DNA from 3 places in the Micromonospora sp. C51 genome. Region 1 is predicted to be linked to each of the others. Evidence: riboswitches for the same ligand, from Rfam matches in the RefSeq annotation. Region 1 holds a riboswitch; each other region holds the start of a gene.

Region 1 (6,602 bases):
GTGACGCCGACCTCCGTCGCGACGTCGCGTAGCCGGGCGGTGGGGTTACGGGCGATGGCGAGCAGGACGTGCGCATGGTTCGTGAGGAAAGTCCAGTTCCGTGCGCTTTCCCGTCCGTCAGTGCTCGCCATGCCCGCCATCGTATGACCTGCCGTTCGAGTACCCCGGCCCGCGCCGTCACCGGCCCCGGTCCGGCCGGGCGCAAGCGTCGACTGATGCATGAAATGCATATCACGTATAGCTTGACGTGCGTTATGCCGCGTGTGACCGTGATGGCAGCCCGTGACCAGCGCCGGCCGGGATGACCAGGCATTCTCCCAGAGATGAGGTGCAGCCGGATGAGTCGACCCGGAACGCTCGGTCCCCAGCCCGGACCGGACCGCGAGTTACTCACCGCGGATCTTCCCGGTGCCCCGCAGCGGGCCCTCGCCGAGTTGCTCGCCGGCAACCGGCGGTTCGTCACCGACGCACTGCGGCATCCCAACCAGAACGCTGGGCGACGGGCCGCCGTCGCGGCCGAACAGCATCCCTTCGCGGTGATCGTCGGCTGCTCCGACTCCCGGCTCGCCGCCGAGATCATCTTCGATCGCGGGTTGGGTGACCTCTTCGTGGTGCGCACCGCCGGGCACACCGTCGGGCCGGAGGTGCTGGGCAGCGTGGAGTACGCGGTGGCCGTGCTGCGTACGCCCCTGGTGGTGGTGCTCGGCCATGACTCGTGCGGCGCTGTCCAGGCGGCCCGCGAGGCGCTGGCCACCGCCACCACGCCGCCCGGGCATCTGGGTGCCGTGGTCGACGCCGTGGTGCCGAGCCTGCACCGGGCGCAGGAAGCCGGAGTGCACGACCTGGACGGCATCGTGGACGTCCACATCGCGCGGACCGTCGAGACGATGCTGGCCTCCTCCGCGGCCCTCGCGGCGGAGGTGGCTGCCGGGCGATGTGCGGTGGTCGGCATGTCGTACCGACTGGCCGCCGGTGAGGTGCGGGCGGTGGCCGCGGAACCCGCCGAACTCGGCGGTGCGGTGGCGACCGCGCCCTGATCCCGCGACCCACCGCGAGGAATGACGCGGGTCCGGGTACCGGCAGTCGGCGACCGCGTCCGACGGTGACCTCCGGAACGACGAGGGCCGTCCCGCCACGGTTGGCGGGACGGCCCTCGGTGCGTCGCGTCGGCGATCAGAGCAGCGACACGTGAACGTGGTCCGTGTGGTTGGACGGGCCACTGTAGGAACTCCAGCGTTCCGTGGCCGCGAACCAGATCTGTCGGTTCCAGATCACGTAGTAGACGCCCAGTCGGTCGGCGTTGCGGACCAGGAAGGCCGCCAGGTTGTTGCCGTAGATCCGGGTGTCGTTGTTGTGCCACGGGCTGAAGCCGCTGTTCTGCAATGACCAGTCACAGGCTCGGCCCTTGGGGTGCTCGAACTTGTCACCCGGACGGAAGCAGCCGACGAACCGGTTGAATCCGGCCCGCTTGACCTCCTTGTACATGTGCAGCGTCCGCGGGGTGATGCAGCCCGACGTGGTGGGATCGTTCTGGCTGCATGACTCGGACTTCCAGCCGCCGTCCGAGGCCCGGTTCGGCGCAATCCGGGCCACCGGCGAGGTGGCGTCCACCAGCCCGCCGGTCAGGCCGACACCACCGACCAGCCGGAGGGACTTCTCCGCCTCGCTCTTCTTGCGCGCCATGTCGTTGGTCAGCTTCTTCTGCTCGCGCACCTCGGCGTCGAGCGCGAGCTTGGCCTGCTCGGCGCGGAGCTTGATCGCGTTGACCTCGCCCAGTTTCTTGTCGTTGACCAGGTTCAGCTCGTCCAGTGCTGAGGCCCGGTTGATGAACGAGTCCGGTGCGCTGCTCTGCAACAGCATGGCGATCGCGCCGACCCGGCCCGTCCGGTACGACTGGGTGGCGATCTGGGCGACCTGTGGCGAGAGAGCGTCGAGGTCGGCCTGCGCGGCGCGGACCTCGACCGCCAGGCGGAGCTGGCGCTTCTTGGACTTCTCCAGTTTGGCCTTGGCCTTGGAGTAGTCCCGGGTGGTCGCCTCGATCAAGTCGTTGAGCATCGGCGGGTCGTCGTCGTGCTCCGCTGGTTTGGGGTCGTTCGGTGCGGCCGTCGCCGGCATCGGACCAGCGAACACGGCGAACGCGGCGAACACGGCCACCACGGGCGTCAACCAGCGGCGTAGGGGTGCCGTCACTGTATTCCCTTCCATCGACCGCCGACCGGGTTAGCTGACGGGTTCGGGACGGAAGTGGCCCCTACCGCTTTCGCGGATTCACCCCACGTACCTGGGTCCCCGGCTCGCCTGGCGGCGATTGGGCGGCGGCACCGCAGGCGCCGCTGCGCGCCTTCGGCGGTGACCGGCAGTGAGGTTACCTGACAGTCCATCTGTGCTTCTACGCCCCGAACCCGACGAGATGCGTCATTTCGTAATCGCTTTGAGTGACCAGCGACACGATTACGGGCCGCGTTGGCAGAGGCGGTCACGTTGAGGAGTGTCACCATGTGGTGTCCGTGCTCCTGTCCGGGTCGGGCCACCTCGAAGGGGTGGCGGGGGACGTGTTTCGGGTGGGTGGGGTGCTGAGGGCGTGGAGCGCCTCGGCCCGGTCCGTTGCCGGCCGGGGAATCACGGGGGTGGACGCACCGCTGTGGACGTCGGCGTCGCCGCGCCCGGCGGTGCTGACCACCGCGGCCAGCGCGGTGGTCAGCGGTACCGCGGCGATCAGCCCGAGCGTGGCGACCACGCTTCGAACGATCTCCGTGGTGAGGAACTCGCTGGTCAGGATCTGCCCCAGCGCGCGGGAATCCGCGGTCAGCAGAAGCAGGAGGGGCAGCGAGGCGCCGGCGTACGCCAGCACGATCGTGTTGACCACCGAGGCGATGTGTGCCCGCCCGACCCGGGTCGCCGAGCGGTACAACTCGCGGCGGGAGAGGCCCGGGTTGGCGTGGCGCAACTCGTTGACCGCAGCGGCCTGGGTGACCGTGACGTCGTCGAGTACGCCCAACGAGCCGATGATGATGCCGGCGAGCAGCAGACCGTGCAGGTCGACGTCGGCGCGGAACATGGACAGGGTGGTGGCGTCCTCGCTGCCGAAACCGGTCAGGTGGGTGGCCCCGGTCGCGGCCAGCCCGAGCAGCCCGGTGAGCACCAGACTGGCGAGCGTGCCGAGCACGGCCACCGAGGTCTGGGCGGATATGCCGTGGGTCAGGTACAGCACCACGAACATGATCAGCGAGGCGCCGACGATGGCGACCGCGAGCGGTGGCTGGCCGGCGCTGATGCCGGGCAGCACGAAGGTCAGCAGGATGGCGAAGCTGGCGGCCAGGCCACCCAGCGCGGCCAGTCCGCGTAGCCGCCCGAAGGCGACGATGGCGGCGGCGAAGAGTACGGCCAGCCACACCAGCGGCTTGCCGCGTTGGTGCTCGGCGATGTTGTAGGAGCTGACCGAGGGGTCCTCCGGGTCGATCAGCGAGACCAGGATGATGTCGTCGTCGACCTCCACGCGAGGGGCGCCCGGCCCGGTCGGGATGGGTGTCTGCACCTCCTGCCCGGCGTCCGGTCCGGTCTGCACCCGGACGGTGACCGTGCCGCAGGGGCCGTCCGCGGCCGTCGGAGTCCCCTCGGGTACCACCGGGTTGGGTGGGCACGGCTCGCTGACCACCCGGGTGACCGTGCCGTGGTAGCGGGGGGTGTCGTCGGCGGCCTCGGGGCGCGGGGCGTCCCGGGGCCAGAGCACGATGGCGGCGACCAGGGTGGCGATGAAGAGGGGGACCACCGTCACGACAAGGATCCGCCGCACCCCCGGCGGGGTGGGCGGAGCGGAACGGGTGTGGTCGGCGCCCATTCAGTGTCTCCCAACGATTTCAGGGCTGAGTACGTGTCGATGGGCGAGACGGTTCAGTGCCGCCGGACGGCGGTGTGGAAGGGCAGCCCGAATGGCCTGAGCGTGGCAGGGTGGCTGCGTACCGTGAGCTGTGGACCGGCTCGCGACGGCCGTGCGGGCGTACGCCTGACGGCGACCTCGGGCCGCGAGGCACGGATTTCGGCTGGCCATCGTGTGCGAATGGTAACCAGCCCGACCTGCCGACGCCTGTCGCGAGGGTGCGTCGGCGGGTCGGGTCAGCCGCGCTTCATGAGCCGGCCCACGGCGGCCATCATCTCGGTCGCCATCTCGTCGGCGCGCCCCTCGGCGGCACCTTCGTGCATGCAGTGCCGGGCGTGCCCGTCGAGCAGGCCGAGGGCGACCTTGTCCAGGGCGGCCTGGATGGCGGAGATCTGAGTGAGCACGTCGATGCAGTAGCGGTCCTCGTCGACCATCTTCTCGATGCCGCGGACCTGGCCCTCCACCCGGCGCAGGCGGGCGAGGAGCTGGTCCTTGCTGGCGGTGTAGCCACGGATCGGCGCGGGTGTGCTCATGCCGGCAAGAATAACCTACCCCCGGGGGGTATGGTACGGTCGATGCGACGGATACCCCCTGCGGGTATCCGGGTGGGCATTCGGCCCGCCCCTTTCGGAGTAGCGAGGAGAGTTCCATGGTCAGCACGACGTACCAGGTGCAGGGCATGACCTGCGGGCACTGTGTCAACGCGGTCAGCACCGAGATCGGTGCGATCGAGGGCGTCAAGGACGTCCAGGTGGATCTGGCCGCCGGTCGGGTCACCGTCACCAGCGACCAGCCGCTCTCCGACGACGCGGTGCGTGCCGCCGTCGACGAGGCCGGATACGAGCTGGCCGGCGCCTGAGCCGGCCGGCGCGCGGAAACCGAGGGGTCAACCATGAACACGGCGACGAAGCTGAGTGGCTTCGTGCTCGGCCTGACGGCGGTGTTCGGCACGGCCTACGGGGTGGGGCAGCTGACCGGTCCGGTTGCCGTGGTCGCCGCCGGCCACGACAGCGAGGGCGCCGGCCACGGCGGTGACGCCCGCGACGAGGGTGACGCCGGGCATGAGGGGGTGGCCGGACACGAGGAAGGAGCCGGGCACCTGCCCGGCGGCCTGCTCGTTTCCGACCGTGGCTACACCCTGGTGCCGGTCGACGCGCCGCCGGGTGAGTTCGCGTTCCGGATCACCGGTCCCGATGGCCGTCCGGTGACCGGGTACGACGTCACCCACGACGAACGGATGCACCTCATCGTGGCCCGCCGCGACCTCTCCGGATTCCGGCACGTCCATCCGGAGCTGGCCGGGGACGGCACCTGGCGGATCGCCTCACCGCTGGGCTCTCCCGGGGTGTGGCGGGCCTTCGCCGACTTCACCCCGTCCGGTGGTGACCCCTTGACGCTCGGCGTCGACGTGACCGTCCCCGGCGCGCTGACCGAGCGGCCGCTGCCCGCCCCGGCGAGCAGCGCCACCGTCGACGGTTACACGGTCGCCCTCACCGGAGCCCCGCAGCCGGGGCGCACCACGACCCTGACGCTGACCGTCAGCCGCGACGGCACGCCGGTCACCGACCTGGATCCGTACCTCGGCGCGTACGGTCACCTGGTGGCGCTGCGCCGTGGTGACCTGGCCTATCTCCACGTACACCCCGAGGGCAGCCCGGGAGACGGGCGCACCGCCCCCGGCCCACAGGTCAGCTTCGCCACCGAGTTCCCCTCGGCCGGCGCGTACCGGCTCTATCTCGACTTCCGCCACCGGGGAGTGGTGCGTACCGCCGAGCTCACGGTGCACGTCGGTGACCAAGGCGGCACCACCGGACCGGCCGACGGACGCCCCACCACCGGACCGGCCGACGGGCACCCCACCGGGCCCGCGGACGGGCACGGAACCCCCGGGCACGGACACGACTGACAGGACCAGCCATGAGTACGAGCCGACCCCTGACCGCCGCACCGCACCTGATCGAGCTGGCCATCGGCGGGATGACCTGCGCGTCCTGCGCCGCCCGGATCGAGAAGAAGCTCAACCGGATGGACGGCGTGCAGGCCACCGTCAACTACGCCACCGAGAAGGCGACGGTCTCGTACGCCGACCCGGTCACTCCGGACGATCTCGTCGCCACCGTCGAGAAGACCGGTTACCAGGCCAGCCTGCCGCCACCGCCCACCCCGGCCGGACCGGCTGCCGCCGAGCCGGCGGACCCGCTCCCCGCACTGCGTACCCGGTTGTGGGTATCGGTGGCGCTGAGCCTGCCGGTGATCGCGCTGGCCATGGTGCCGGCCTGGCAGTTCACCTACTGGCAGTGGCTGTCGCTGACCCTGGCCGCCCCGGTGGTGGTCTACGGCGGGCTGCCCTTCCACCGGGCCGCGCTGGTCAACCTGCGGCACGGTGCCGCGACGATGGACACTCTGGTGTCGCTCGGCACGTTGGCCGCCCTCGGCTGGTCGGTGTGGGCGTTGCTCCTCGGTACCGCCGGCACCCCCGGCATGACCCATCCGTTCAGCTTCTCCATCGGGCGTACCGACGGCGCCGGCAACATCTATCTGGAGGCGGCCGCCGGAGTGACCTCCTTCATCCTCGCCGGCCGCTACTTCGAGGCGCGCGCGAAGCGAACCGCCGGGGCGGCCCTGCGGGCCCTGCTGGAACTCGGCGCGCGGGACGTGTCTGTGCTGCGGGACGGCGTCGAGACCCGGATCCCGGTCGACCAGCTCGTGGTGGGCGACCGCTTCG
Region 2 (6,602 bases), on a different contig from region 1:
GCGATCCGGTGAGGCGTCGTCGACGGCGATCACCTCGACCTGCGCCGCCTCGTCACCCGGGATGTCGGCGTGGATGGAGTCCAGGCACTGGCGCAGGTACGCCTCGACGCCGTAAACCGGCACGACGATGCTCAGCAGCGGCGTTGGCGTCGGCGGTGTGACCACCCGGAAACCTTCGGCCACCCGGGTTGACGAACCTGGAACCTGACGTGGCCGGGCGCGGTGGAGTTTTTGAACAGCCGATGAGTGCCAGGTTAACGGCGGGGCACTTGTTCGTCTGTAGGGTCGCCGGTGATCGATCTGGACAAATGCCGCGGTGGCGGTGCCCCGCTTGCGGCAGGGCGGCCGAGCCAGGCAGTTGTCTGCCAGCCACCCGAGGTAGGGTGCCCGGCGGGCCGCGCCGAGATGGACGTGCGGGTGACGTGGTCGAGAACCGGGAGGTGGGCATGACGAGCACTACCCTCGCGGCGTCCGAGACCACCCCGCGCGGGCGTACGGACGCCGACCGCCTGCCGTCGCTGACCGGACTGCGGTGGATCGCCGCGCTGCTGGTCTTCGGCTTCCACGCCGGCACCATGCGCATCATCGCCGATCCCGGCCCGCAGGCGCTGGTGGGCGAGATCTTCACCCTGGGTCTGTCCGGGGTGCAGTTCTTCTTCATCCTCAGCGGTTTCGTGCTGGTCTGGTCCGCGCGGCCCGGTGCCTCCCGCCGCCGGTTCTGGCGACGCCGGTTCGCCAAGATCTATCCGAACCATCTGGTGCTGTGGGCGCTGGCCATGCTGGCGATGCTCTGGTTCGCCGATCCGATAAACCCGGTGGCGGCGCTGGAGAACCTCCTGCTGGTGCAGGCCTGGGATCCCCGGCCCGGCCACTTCTACAGCGTTAACAACGTCAGTTGGTCGCTTTCCTGCGAGCTGTTCTTCTACCTGTGCCTGCCGCTGGTGCTGCCGGCGGTGCGGCGGGCCCGACCGTGGCTGCTGTGGGCCGTGGTGATCGCGGTGCCGCTGCTGATCCTGGCGCTCTGGCCCGGACAGGCACTGGTGCCGGAGTCGGATCGCTGGTGGTTCGCCCAGGTCTTCCCGCTGGTCCGTTCGCTGGAGTTCTGGATGGGCGTGGCCGCGGCCGAACTCATGCTGCGGGGCCGCTGGCGGGGGCCCGGGCTCCCCGTGGCCAGCCTGATCTTCGTCCTGACCTGGGTGGCGGCCTCCCAGTGGATCCCGGCCGAGTTCTGGGCGGCGCTGCTGGCGGCGGCGTACGTCCTGGTGATCGCCGCGGCGGCCGACGCGGACGTGCACGGACGGCGCTCGCCGTTGCGCTCCCGGACGATGGTCTGGCTCGGCGAGGTCTCTTTCGCGTTCTACCTGGTGCACGTCTTCGTGATCATGACGATCCTGCGGTCGACCGGCGACTGGGGCACCGGCCTGCCAGGCTGGTGGGGTCCGCTCGCGGTGATCGGATTCCTGCTGCTCACCCTGGGGTTGGCCGCTCTGTTGCATCGGTACGTGGAACAGCCGATGATGCGTCGCCTGGCCCCGTCCCGACCGCCGCGACCCGGCCCGCCTGGCGCTGCGGCGCGATCCGGGTCACTCGGTGGCGTGGCGCGATCCGAGTCGCCGGGCGCGGAGCGTTCCGAGGCGTCGGCCGGCCCGTCGGCGGCCGGGCTGCCCCGACAACGGGCGTCCCGGGGCGGTGCGGACCCTGCCGGAGACGTCGAGCATGGCCGGACCGTCCATCACGGACAGTAAGTAGTCAGTAGCCTGACCTGCGCGTATCGACGCGTCCGGCGACGCGCCGGGCGGTTCGACACGCCCGGTGGCTGGTGCGTCCGGAGCGGTCGTGGCGGTAGCGTGACGAGGTGATCGCCGCCGCGCCCGCCCGTCCTTTGTGGTGGTTGGCGCGCTGGGCCGCGCGGCTGCTGACCGGGCTCGCGGTCGCCGCCGCCTTCACCCTCGGCGCCTGGGCCCTGCCCGGCCATCCGGCTCCCACCGATTGGCCCGCCACCCCGGCGCCGCTGGCCGAGACCGCCGTGGCACCGGCATCCACGGGCCCGGCCGTGCCCCTGGGGCTGGCCGCACCCCTCGACCCGGCCGCCACTCTCGATCTGGTCGCCGCTCTTGATCTGGCCGCGCCCCTCGATCTGGCCGCATCCCTCGACCTGGTTGGCCTGGCGACGCCTGCTGCACGGTGGGTCGGTGACGCAGCAGGCCCGGCCGGAGCATGCGCGTCGCCGACCAGGTGGGGTGCCGACGATCCCGCCGACCCGGCGGGGGCGTCCGCGACGCAGCCGCCGACCTGTGGTCGGCCCGGGTTGACGGTGCTCGGCAGCGTCGCTGCGAGCGTCACACGGTTGCCGGTGGCCCCGGTCGGGGGCGTCCGGGCCGCCCGCGCCCCACCGCACGCCTGACCCCGGCGACACCGCCCGCTTGATCCCCGGCGACCTTCCGTCGCGTCCGCACCGCTCGGGGCCGCACTCGCGCCGAGCCCCTGCCAACCCGTTGCCGCCAGCCGCGCCGTCGGTGCTCCCCAGCACGAGGGGCACCGCCCGCACGAACCGCGACCGCGCCGCGACGCCATCCGCGATCCGCTGCCGGTACGGCCACCGTCGCCGTACCGATTTCCCGAGGTGCCGACATGGAGAAGACAGTTCTCTACCAGTTCCTGATCGAGGTGCCACGCGCCGCCGCCATCTGGTCGGTCCTGCTCGTGCTCGCGTTGGGCGTACTCACCGTGCTTGTCGCCCGCCCGGAGCCGGCCGGGCCGGTGGAGAGACCCGCCGACGAGGACGCGGCCCGTGCCGCGATGGAGGAGGCCGACCTGCGCCGATACGCGGGCGAGGTGGCGGTCGCGGCAGCCGGCGCCGGGCAGAACGCCGAGCGACGGCGTACGGCATGGCGGGTGGCGCAGACGGATCTGGACCGCGCCTGGGCCGCGTACGACCGGGCGGAGGCCGCCGCCCGCCGGCTGGCCGGCGTCGCCGGACTGCCGACCCCGCGCACCCCCCGAACCCCGGCCGAGTACGCGGCCCGCGAGCGCTGGCTGCGCCGGGCCGCGATGGCCGCCCACTGGCGGGGCGACCTGACCGCCCGCCAACTCAGCGATGTGCTTGCGGGCCGGTCCGGCTGGGATGCCCGGCGTCATCCGGCCGAGCAGGAGGTGGTCCTCGCCCGGGTGGTGCGTGACAAGCGCCTGGCGGCCTATCGATCGGCCGCCGAGCGGGAGCGGGACCTGTGGCGGGCGGCGGAGCTGGCCTCCGAGGCGGCCCGCGCCCTCTCCGCCGAGGCGTACGCGGCTGCCGAGCGGCTCCGACCGAACCGGTTGCCCGTCTCCGGTCGGGCCACCGTCGGGCGGCGCGACCTTGTCCCGCGCTGGCGTCCGGCTCGGCTCGGCTGAAATTCCGTGAGCTGGGTCACATTAGCCGGAAATTCGGTCACTGTTCGTAGGTGAGGCGATTACCGCAGCAATCTCCGTTGAGATTGTCCACCACCCGTCCGGTTGTTACCCGAAGATGCCCGGAATGCCGTCGGTCCCATTGAGCGACGCCAGTTCTCCGGTACCCGAAAATTGCCGCATCGGATCATGTTTAAGCAGGTCAGGGTGGGTTGGCTTCGAGGTGACCGGCCAGTAGTGTCAGCGCGTCCGGTGCGGTAACCGATCGCAGGAAGCGACGCCGTGCCGACCCGCTCAATCGTGATCTCACGAACCGGGGACCCACTGCACCACTGGGGTGAATCCGCGAGCCTCGGCTCGCGGTAGGGCGTCTTCCCGCCCGAATCCGTCAGCTAACCCGGTAGGCGGTGACGGAAGGAGTACCAACCCTCGTGCAGTCCGATGTGATCCCCCTGTTCCCCCGCCTCCACGGCACCGCGGTGCCCGTGCTCGCTGGCCCGACCGCCGCGAGCTGACCCCGGTCATCGTCACCGCCCGGGCCTGTCCGGGCGTACCCCTTGAACGGCCTGTCCCGCTCACCCGGGCGGTCGTCGGCGCCCTGCTGCCGACCCGACCGCCGGTGCCGGTGTGCCGTTCTCCCCTCAGTCCGTGGAGGAACCGTGAAGCACACCCTTTCCCGCCGGCTCCGCCGGCTGGTCAGCGAACGCCCTTACCAACTCGTTGCCGGATCCGCCGTGGCCCTCGTACTGGCCACTGGTACCGGAGCTGTCCTCGCCGGCACCGGGAACACCCCGGCACCCACGCAGGCCACCACCGCCGCCGCCGAACTGCGCAGCGACACGGTGGTCGCGCCGAGTCAGGCGGAGGCCGCGCCGACGACCGCCGCACCCAGCAGCGCGGCACCCAGCAGCGCCGCGCCGGCCAGTGCCGCGCCGGCCAGCGCCGCCGCCTCGCCGTCACCGAAGGCCACCGCGGACCCGGACCTGGCCAGCAAGAAGGCGGCACCGAAGCCGCCGGCCTCGAAGGTTCTGGACTACGACCACGAGGCCCAGATCAACGGCTACTACTGCGGTCCCGCCGCGGTGCGTAACGCGCTGAGCGCCGCCGGTGTCGCGCGTAGCCAGGACGCCCTGGCCAGCCAGCTCGGCACCACGTTCGCCGGCACCAACTCGGCCGAGGACACCACCCGCGTCCTCAATGCCGTCGTCAAGGGCGACCCGTACGAGACCACGATGATCCGTGGCGGTGCGGCCACCCCGGCCCAGATGGACCAGCTCCAGGCGGACGTCGTCGCCGCCGTCACCGACGGGCGGGGCGTCGTGGTGAACGTCGCCGGTTCCGTCACCGACACCGACGGCCGCTGGCACTCGTTCCCGGGGGGCCACTACATCGCCGTGGTCGGCTACAAGGACTCCGGCCGGCTGGTGAGGATCGCCGACTCGGCCGACGCCTCGTACCCGTCGTACTGGCTCAGCACCATCGATCTGGCCAACTGGGCCGCCACCCGCGGCTACTCGGCCTGATCGCATCGTCCCGCTGCACCCGGAAGCCCTCGGCCCGCTGGCCGAGGGCTTCCGTTTCGGGTACGTCAAGCGGCGGGTCATGCTGTGTCGTCAGGCCGACGGCGCTCGGGTTGCATCAGGCGTGCGGGCGGTGTTGCGTCGTCAGGCGTGCGTGCGGTGCTGCTTCGCCAGGCCGACGAAGCTCGCCCAGGCCGCCGGGGTGAAGGCCAGCGTGGCGGTGTCGCGGTTCTTGGTGTCGCGGACCAACACGATGCCGGGCCGGGTGGCCAGCGCCATGAGGTGGTGCACCTGCCCGACCTCTACCACCTCAAACCCCACGACGCCCCCACCCCGCCACCCTCTTCACCCGCTTCATAGCCTGGACCCGCTGCCGACCCGCCTAACGACCCCGCCGCCACCGCCCCGATCGCCACACCACGAGATCTTGGACATTTTCCGTTTTTCGCTAACGGATTTTGTCCAAGATCTCGGTGAATCGACCCCGGCGGGGGCGGCGGGCGGGGGAGGACGCGGGGCGGGTGGGGCGATGCGACGATCAGGGGTGACGTCGGCCTCGACGTTTACACATGTGCGGGGGAGTCATGGGGGAGCAGGAGCCGTACGCGGGGCTGGCCACGACGTTCGACACGGCCGCCGAGCTGTACGAGCGGGCCCGACCGGGCTATCCGGAGCCATTGTTCGTCGACCTGGCCGCGACGACGGGCCTGGTGACCGGGCCGGCCAGGGTGCTGGAGATCGGCACGGGCACCGGCCAGGCCACCCTCGGTCTGCTGGCGCGCGGCTGGCAGGTGGTCACCCTGGAACCGGGACGGGAACTGGCCTCGGTGGCGCGCCGCGTGCTCGCCGGTCGCGGGGACGTACGCGTCGTGGTGTCGCCCTTCGAGCGGTGGGAAGCCGGCGACCTCGCGCCGTTCGACCTCGTCTTCGCTGCCACGTCGTGGCACTGGCTGGTTCCGGAGGTCGCCTACCGCCGCGCCGCCGAACTGCTGCACCCCGGGGGTCACCTGGCGATCGTGGCCACCGAGCACGTGTCACCACCCGGCGGCGACGACTTCTTCCGGCAGGTCGAGCGGATCTACGACGAGGTCGGCATGGGTGACGGGCAGGGCGGCCCTAAATTACCGGAGGCGATCGCGGCCCCTGACGTGGCGGCGATGGCGGGCAGCGGCTTCTTCGCCCGCCCGACCGTGCACCGCTACGTCTGGAGCCGCGACTACACCGCCGAGGAGTACCTGACCCTGCTCGCCACGTACTCCGGTCATATCGCCGCCGCGCCCTGGCAGCGGCGGACCCTCTTCGACGGGATCCGGGAGATGATCGCCGCGCGCCCGGCCGGGACGGTACGCAAGCACTACCTGAACACCCTCCAGATCGCCGTACGCCTCGACTGACGGCGCACCCCGCTGCGTGCCGGTCTGGCAGCATGGCGACGTGCTGATCTACAAGATCCTGCTGCCGGGCGAATGGGCCGAGTTCCAGGCTGCGGGCCGGTTCGAGGGCTCACCGTTCGACCGGGACAGCGGCTACATCCACTGCTCGTCGCGATCCCAACTGGCCGCGACGGCGGCACGGGTCTTCGGCGATCAGCCGCAGCTTGTCGTCGTCGCGCTCGACGCGTCCCTGCTCGGTGGCGCGCTGCGGTGGGAGGACGCCCCGAACGGCGGGCCGTTCCCACACGTCTACGCGGCCCTG
Region 3 (6,602 bases), on a different contig from region 1:
CGCACCTGCGTGACCCGGTGCGCGGCGCGTTCGGCCGCCCACTTCTTGGCGTAGCTGTCCACCTGCCCGGTCAACGTCACCACGCCCTCGGTGACGGCCACCCCGATCTCGTGCGGCCGGACCCGGGGCTCCCAGTCGAGTTCGTCCAGCACCGCGGACTGGATGTCCTGGTCGGTGCGGTTGATCGTCGAGATACTGGCCATCGGTCGCTCCCTTCTCACCACGGCGGCGCGGACCGGCGGGCCGGCCCGCCAGGTTCGCCGCGACCGAGCCTGGTGACCGTCCGGGTGAATTGGCCTCACCCGGATCGGACGAGGTCGGCCGCCCGGACTGGAACCGCCCAGAAGTTCCGGTGGGTGCGCGGCTGATGGATGACAGCACGACGGGCCCCGCCCGACCCCTCGGTCGGTGGAGCCCGTCGTCGCGGAGACCGTCAGCTGACGGGATTGGTCGGGTCGGTGGGGGAGTCGGGTCGGTCCACGTCGACGAACTCGATGTCCTCGAGGGCCCGGTCCCGGCTCCCGGCGGCGCGTGCCGCGGTGCCGGCGGCCCAGCCGACCGCGGCACCGACCAGGGCGGCGCCGATCAGCAATGTCCACGGCAACGCCGGGCGGCGTCCGGCAAGCGCGTCGAAGGCGCGGCTGGCCCGGTGACGGGCCTCCTCGGCGGCCGACTCGACCAGGTCACCGGCGTCGCCGGCGAGACCGGCGGAACTGTGGCGGGCGGTACGGGCGGTGTCGCGGATGCTGTCGCCGGCGTTGTTCACCGCCGCGACGAGGTGTTGCCAGGCCTGGTCCGCGATTCGCTCCGGCTTGCTGCGGCGCTCCAGCAGATGTGTTCCGAACATGTGGTTCCCTCCTCGACAGTGCCGGAGCCGGTGCACGCATCAGCTGTCGGCGGCGTTGTCCGGCCGGTGGGCGGTTCGCATCGGAGGCTGTGCCCACACCGACCCGGACGCAAACCACCGAAACGCTCGCCCCGACCGGACGGGCAGGTGCTCCCCCAGGGTGCGGTCCGGGACCGCACCGGGTTCGCCGCACCGGGCTAGCGGACGGCGACCGCCACCGCTGCGGCGCGGGCGAAGTCGTCGTCATCGTCATCGTCGTCGTCACCGCCACCGCCACCGAGACCGCAGGCCAGTACGAGGGCGAGTAGGGCACTGACACCGGCGAGCGCGGCGAGTCTGCGGAGCATGAGGTGGTCCTCCCGTCATAGGGGTCACTCGTGATGCTAGGCACACCGCGCCACTCTCGCGCATCCAGCGCAGGTCAGGCCGGTTGTTCATGGGGCACGCCGACAGTGCTGGAAAACGACGGGGATGGCGTCGGCCCGCTACCCTGGTTCGGCGGCGTCGGCGGAGGCTGAACGCTGAGTGATAAGGCCAATAAAGTTCGGATATGGGTGATTTGTTGTGCCCGCATCCGTGAATTGCTCATCCCGAGGGGTGGCGACCGAGGCGGTTGAAGGAATACTGTCGGTCGCGGCCCGCGTACTGATGAGGCGCCCGTCGTACGGGCGAGTGGAGGTGCTCGCGTGAGCCTGTCGATCCTGCAGACGGTTCGGCCCGGTGGTGTCATCGAGATCGCCCCTCGGGGGGAGATCGACGTCGACACCGCGTACGAGGTGAAAGAGGCCATCGCCGAGGTGCTGGCCAAGGGGCGGCCGGCCCGGATCGAGCTCAACATGCGGCTGGTCACCTTCATCGACTCGGTGGGCATCAGCGCGATGGTCGCCGGGTTCCAGACCGCCGAGGTCAGCGGGGTGAAGCTGATCGTCACCGAGCCGAGCCGGTTCGTCCACCGGCAGCTCTGGGTGACCGGCCTGCTCGGCCTCTTCGGCGCGCCGGAGCCCTACTACGCCGGGGCGGCCACGGCTCCCGAGGTGCTCCCCGGGGCCTGACCGCCTCGACCATCGCAGGGGCCCCTGGTCACTCCCGGTCGAGGCCGGACAGGTCCACGTCGGCCACCTCGGTGACCGCCCGGACCGCAGTCACCGACGCGTAGCCGTCGGCGAGCAGAGCCAGATCCGTGCCGGGCTGTACCGCCTGTCCCGGCTCCTCCAACGAGGTACGCACGAAGCCGTGCCCGGATTCGGCGACGGTCATCTGCACCTGGCCGAAGGTCGCCAGGGTGGCCTGGCGTACCCCACGCAGTCGACCCAGCGGTAGATCCGGCGCGTTGACGTTGAGCACGCTCTCCGTCGGCGCGGCGGTCAGTCGGGGCAGCAATTCCAGGGCGACGTGGGCGGCAGTGGCCCAGTTCCGTTCGGCGTCGCGAACCCGGGCGGCAGCCGCCACCGCGGCACCTCCGCTGGCCGCGGTCGCCTCACCGGCCGAGAGCACGTCCAGCGACACCGCCATCGCCCGGCAGCCGTTGGCCGCAGCGGTGAAGGCGGCCCCGACGGTGCCGGAGTGCAGCACCGCGCGGCCCGCGTTGGCGCCCCGGTTGATGCCCGACAGCAGCACCGACGGCGGCGGTCCGAAGGCACCGTGCACGGCGATGAGCGCGATGAACCCGGGCGAGCCACCGACGCCGAACGCCGGCACCCCGTCGAGTTCCGGTAACGGATGGTCGTGGACCACCACGTGCCCGTCCTGCTCCATGGCGCTCATCGCGGCGCTGGTGCCGCTCGCCTCCTCCAGTGGGGCAGCCACCACCACGTCCAGGCCCCGGTCGACGGCCGCCCGGGCCAGCGCCTGGATGCCCGGCGCGGCGATCCCGTCGTCGTTGGTGATCAGCACCCGCAGCGTCATCGGCCACCCGCCCGTTGCGCCAGTTCGTCAGGGGTGGTCCGCTCCTGGGGACGGCTGCCCGCCGGTTCCAACCGGACCCGGTCGACGAGGCCGTTGATCGAGTCGAGACGGCCGGTGCCGAGACCGTGTCGGGTGACGTTGAGCGCGCCGGCCGCCGCGCCGGTACGGATCGCCGTGCGGACGTCGCCGCCCCGGGCCACCACGGCGGCCACCCCGGCGGTCATCGAGTCGCCCGCCCCGCGCGGGTCGGCGGCTTCCAGCCGCGGCATCCGCACCTCGAACACCTCGCCGTCGACAAGCGCCAACGCGGGCTTGTCGGCCCGGCTGACCACCACGTTCTCGGCACCGGAGGCGTGCAGGTCGTACATCGCGCGGGTGAGCTCCTCCTCGTCGTCGCCGTCGGCCCGCCCGTCGGCGATCAGTTCCTCGTGGCTGACCTTGAGAAAGAAGACACCGCTTTCCAGGACGGCGGCGAGGTGCTCGCCGCAGAGGTCCACCACCACGCGACCACCGTTGGCACCGAGATCCGCCGCGAAACGCCGGTAGAGGTCGGCGGGGACCAGTGACGGATGGTTCGGCCCGCTCAACACGCTCACCGGCGCGCGCAGGCCCTCGCCGAGCGCGAGGTTGTACAGCTCGTCCAGCTCGTGCCGGCTCAACGGCTGGCCGATGACGTCGACGATCTCCTGGCGGGTCCCCTCGCGGCGGTCGTGCACGTACCCGCCGGTGCCGCCGGAGTCGCGGGCCACCACCTTCAGGTCGACTCCCTCGCTGACCAGCAACGGTTGCAGTACCTGCCCGACCTCACCGCCGAGCGCCGCGCAGAGCACCACGTCGACGCCGAGGGACAGCACCATCCTGGCCTGCCACACCCCCTGCCCGCCCGGGTGCAGGTGCAACTCGGGTGCGTCGCTCGGCTGGTCGATGGTCACGGTCAGCAGCGGTGTCGGTGCGAAGATCATGACGCGGCCGGTCATGACCGTACCCTGTTCGTACCGCCGAGCCTGGCGATTCGCTCGTTCATGGCGTTCCTCCCGTCAGCGGACAAATACCGCTTCCTGGTACGACGGTAACCAAGGGGACGCGTCGATGCGCGCCGAAGGGACGGTGCCCCGCCGGCCAACGGTGAAACGCAGCGCCGGGTGAACCGCTCGTGAAGAGCAGTTCACCCGGCGCGACGAGGAGGTCAGTACACCGACAGGTGGACGTGGTTGGTGTGGTCGCTGGACGGGTCACCGCGGGCGCCGCTGTAGGACTTCCAGCCGCTGCTGGGCAGCCAGATCTGCCTGTACCAGATCACGTAGAGCACCGCGAGCCGGTCGGCGTTCTTGACGAAGTACGCCGCCAGGTTGTTGCCGTAGGTCCGGTCGCCTCCGGTCGCGTCCCCACCGAAGCCGTTCTTCTGGGCGGCGAAGTCGCAGGCCCGACCCTTCGGGTGCTCGCCCGAGCCGCCGGAGCGGTAGCAGGAGACGTACCGGGTGAAGCCGGCCGACTTGGCCTGCTTCAGCGCGTGCAGGGTGCGTGGGGTGATGCAGCCGTTGGCCGGGGTCGGGTCGTTGACGCTGCACGACTCCGAGGGCCACGACCCGTCCGAGTTGCGGGGGGCGGGCTTGGCGGTGGGGCTCGACCCGCTGCTGCGCGACGGTGACCGGGCGGCCCGCTCGGCGGCCCTGGCCCGTTCGGCCGCCTCGTCCCGCTCGATGGCCACGGTCAACGCCCGCTCGGCCTGGTCCTTGCGCTTGGCCATCACGGCCACCTGCTTGCGCTGCTCCTGGATCTCCACGTCCAGGGCCTGCTTGGTGGCGCTGACCTCGTCGCGGGCCGCCTGGAGCTCGCGCAGTGCGCGGTCCTCGTTGGCGGCGACCGCGTCCAGCGCCGCCGCCCGGTCCATGAAGCCGGCCGGTGAACCGCTGTTGAGCAGCGCCGACGCCGCGCCCAGCCGCCCGGTGCGGTACGCCTGCGCGGCGATCGCGGCGACCTTGGTGCCGCGCTCGGCGACCTGGCTCTCGGTCGTCTTGAGCTGCTCGGCAAGCTTCTTCTGGCGCTTGACCGAGCGGCCGAGCGCGGTCTTGGCGTCGAGGTAGCCCTTGCTGGCGGCCTCCAGTTGGGCCCGCAGCGCCGGCGTGCCACCCTCGTCGTCCACATCGCCCGGGGCAGCCGCCCGCAATGGCGGCGATGCCGCGGCGGCGGGGGTGAAGGGGGCCAGCGCGACGCCAAGAGTGAGGGCGAGCGCGGCGGCGATCAGGGCCGCCGTACGGGCGGCCGGTCTTACCGTTGCCACTGCTGGCATGCACGTTTCCTTCCGTCAGCCGCCGACCGGGTTAGCTGACGGGTTCGGGACGGAAGATCCCTACCGCTGACGCGGATACACCCCAGGAACATGGTTCCCCGGTTCGCCCTGGCGGGCGATTAGGCGGCGGCCGCCGCCGGCACCGGTGGGTGCCGCCTGGCGGAGGCCGGGTCCGAGCCTACCGGTGCCCATGTGACCGGTGCAGCTGCTGTTACTGCTGGTGTTCAGTTGTTGACTAGTAGAACAGATCAAAAGCGGACAATAACCCCTTTTACCCGATTCTTCCGGTCACCACTGTGCCGCCCCGCAGGGCCCGGGATCCGATCGCGGCTCGATCTGGAGGGTCGCGTGCTCGATCTGGAAGTCCTCGTGCAGCGCCGAGCGGGCCGCCGCCAGCACGGCGCCGACGTCGGCGCCCGGTCTGACGGTGAGGTGCGCCGAGGCGACCTCCATGCCGGAGGTCAACGTCCAGACGTGCAGGTCGTGGACGTCGGCCACGCCCGGCACCGCGGCCAGCCGGTCGTACACCGCGGTGACCTGAAGGTGTTCCGGAGCGGCCTGGACCAGGATGCGCACCGCCGCCCGGCCCAGGCGCCACGTCCGGGGCAGGATGAACGTGGCGATCGCGACGGCCACCAGAGGATCGGCCCACCACCAGTCGGTCACGGCGATCAGCAGGGCGGCCGCGATCACGCCCAGTGAACCGAGCAGGTCTGCCAGCACCTCCAGGTACGCCCCGCGCAGGTTGATGCTCTCCCGCGCCCCTGGACGCAGGAGAGCGAACGCGACGACGTTGGCGAGCAGGCCGAGTGCGGCCACCACCAGGACCGGACCGGCGAGCACCTCGGGCGGATCGCCGAAGCGGCGTACCGCCTCGACCAGCACGTACACCGCGACGCCGGAGAGCAATACGGCGTTGGCCAGGGCCGCGAGCACCTCCAGTCGGTAGAGCCCGAAGGTGCGTTGCGGGTCCGTGTCGGCCCGACGGGTGGCAGCCACGGCCGCGAGGGCCATCCCGATGCCCAGCACGTCGGTGAACATGTGCCCGGCGTCGGAGAGCAGGGCCAGCGAACCGGTCCGCAGAGCGGTGACTGCCTCGATCGCCATCAGCACGCTGAGCAGGGCGAACGCTGCCCACAGCCGGCCGGAGTGGCGGTGGGCGGCGTTCGACACCGCAGCGTGGTGGTGGTCATGGCCGGCGCCCACCCAGACACCTTGCGACGTCCGTCGGACCGGGGACGGAGCTATGCCAACATCGCTATGTATGCAACCGTCTGGCGGGTCGCGGTGTTCGGGTTCAACCGGCCGGGTCGACGGTGGTCAACCGCTGGGTGGCCCGGGACAGCGCGACGTAGAGGGTACGGACCCCGGAGCCGGGCTCCGCCCGGATCTCCGCCGGGGCGACCAGCACCACACCGTCGTACTCCATGCCCTTGGCCTCGAGGCTGGTCACCACCTGCAACCGCTGCCCGCCCAGCGCCCCCAGCCAGGCCGCGACCTGATCCCGTCGGGGCACCGGAGTGATCACTCCGACGGTGCCCTCGACCTCGCCGAGCAGGG

What was found. A riboswitch is a leader RNA that binds a small molecule or an ion and turns the genes downstream of it on or off. The one in region 1 is predicted to bind cyclic di-AMP.
Region 2: linked by a shared signal. The riboswitch ahead of KBX50_RS06110 (C39 family peptidase) and the one ahead of KBX50_RS13730 (hypothetical protein) in region 1 are both predicted to bind cyclic di-AMP.
Region 3: linked by a shared signal. The riboswitch ahead of KBX50_RS25070 (hypothetical protein) and the one ahead of KBX50_RS13730 (hypothetical protein) in region 1 are both predicted to bind cyclic di-AMP.

What each region holds. Positions count from the first base shown of each region.
Region 1 covers NZ_JAGPXQ010000010.1:31,104-37,705, reverse strand. The annotation lists gene KBX50_RS13740 (MarR family winged helix-turn-helix transcriptional regulator) at 1-140, opposite strand, end outside; gene KBX50_RS13735 (carbonic anhydrase) at 339-1,037, shown strand; gene KBX50_RS13730 (hypothetical protein) at 1,174-2,190, opposite strand; cyclic di-AMP (ydaO/yuaA leader) riboswitch at 2,194-2,325, opposite strand; gene KBX50_RS13725 (YibE/F family protein) at 2,492-3,838, opposite strand; gene KBX50_RS13720 (metal-sensitive transcriptional regulator) at 4,114-4,410, opposite strand; gene KBX50_RS13715 (heavy-metal-associated domain-containing protein) at 4,527-4,736, shown strand; gene KBX50_RS13710 (hypothetical protein) at 4,770-5,783, shown strand; gene KBX50_RS13705 (cation-translocating P-type ATPase) at 5,795-6,602, shown strand, end outside.
Region 2 covers NZ_JAGPXQ010000003.1:174,910-181,511, reverse strand. The annotation lists gene KBX50_RS06130 (glycosyltransferase) at 1-165, opposite strand, end outside; gene KBX50_RS06125 (acyltransferase) at 447-1,745, shown strand; gene KBX50_RS06120 (hypothetical protein) at 1,856-2,404, shown strand; gene KBX50_RS06115 (hypothetical protein) at 2,632-3,390, shown strand; cyclic di-AMP (ydaO/yuaA leader) riboswitch at 3,669-3,809, shown strand; gene KBX50_RS06110 (C39 family peptidase) at 4,047-4,910, shown strand; gene KBX50_RS06105 (DUF397 domain-containing protein) at 5,052-5,216, opposite strand; gene KBX50_RS06100 (class I SAM-dependent methyltransferase) at 5,492-6,301, shown strand; gene KBX50_RS06095 (DUF952 domain-containing protein) at 6,342-6,602, shown strand, end outside.
Region 3 covers NZ_JAGPXQ010000033.1:45,616-52,217, reverse strand. The annotation lists gene KBX50_RS25100 (BON domain-containing protein) at 1-203, opposite strand, end outside; gene KBX50_RS25095 (hypothetical protein) at 434-847, opposite strand; gene KBX50_RS25090 (hypothetical protein) at 1,045-1,194, opposite strand; gene KBX50_RS25085 (STAS domain-containing protein) at 1,534-1,899, shown strand; gene surE (5'/3'-nucleotidase SurE) at 1,928-2,752, opposite strand; gene KBX50_RS25075 (1-phosphofructokinase family hexose kinase) at 2,749-3,729, opposite strand; gene KBX50_RS25070 (hypothetical protein) at 3,939-5,042, opposite strand; cyclic di-AMP (ydaO/yuaA leader) riboswitch at 5,047-5,178, opposite strand; gene KBX50_RS25065 (cation diffusion facilitator family transporter) at 5,331-6,248, opposite strand; gene KBX50_RS25060 (AAA family ATPase) at 6,340-6,602, opposite strand, start outside.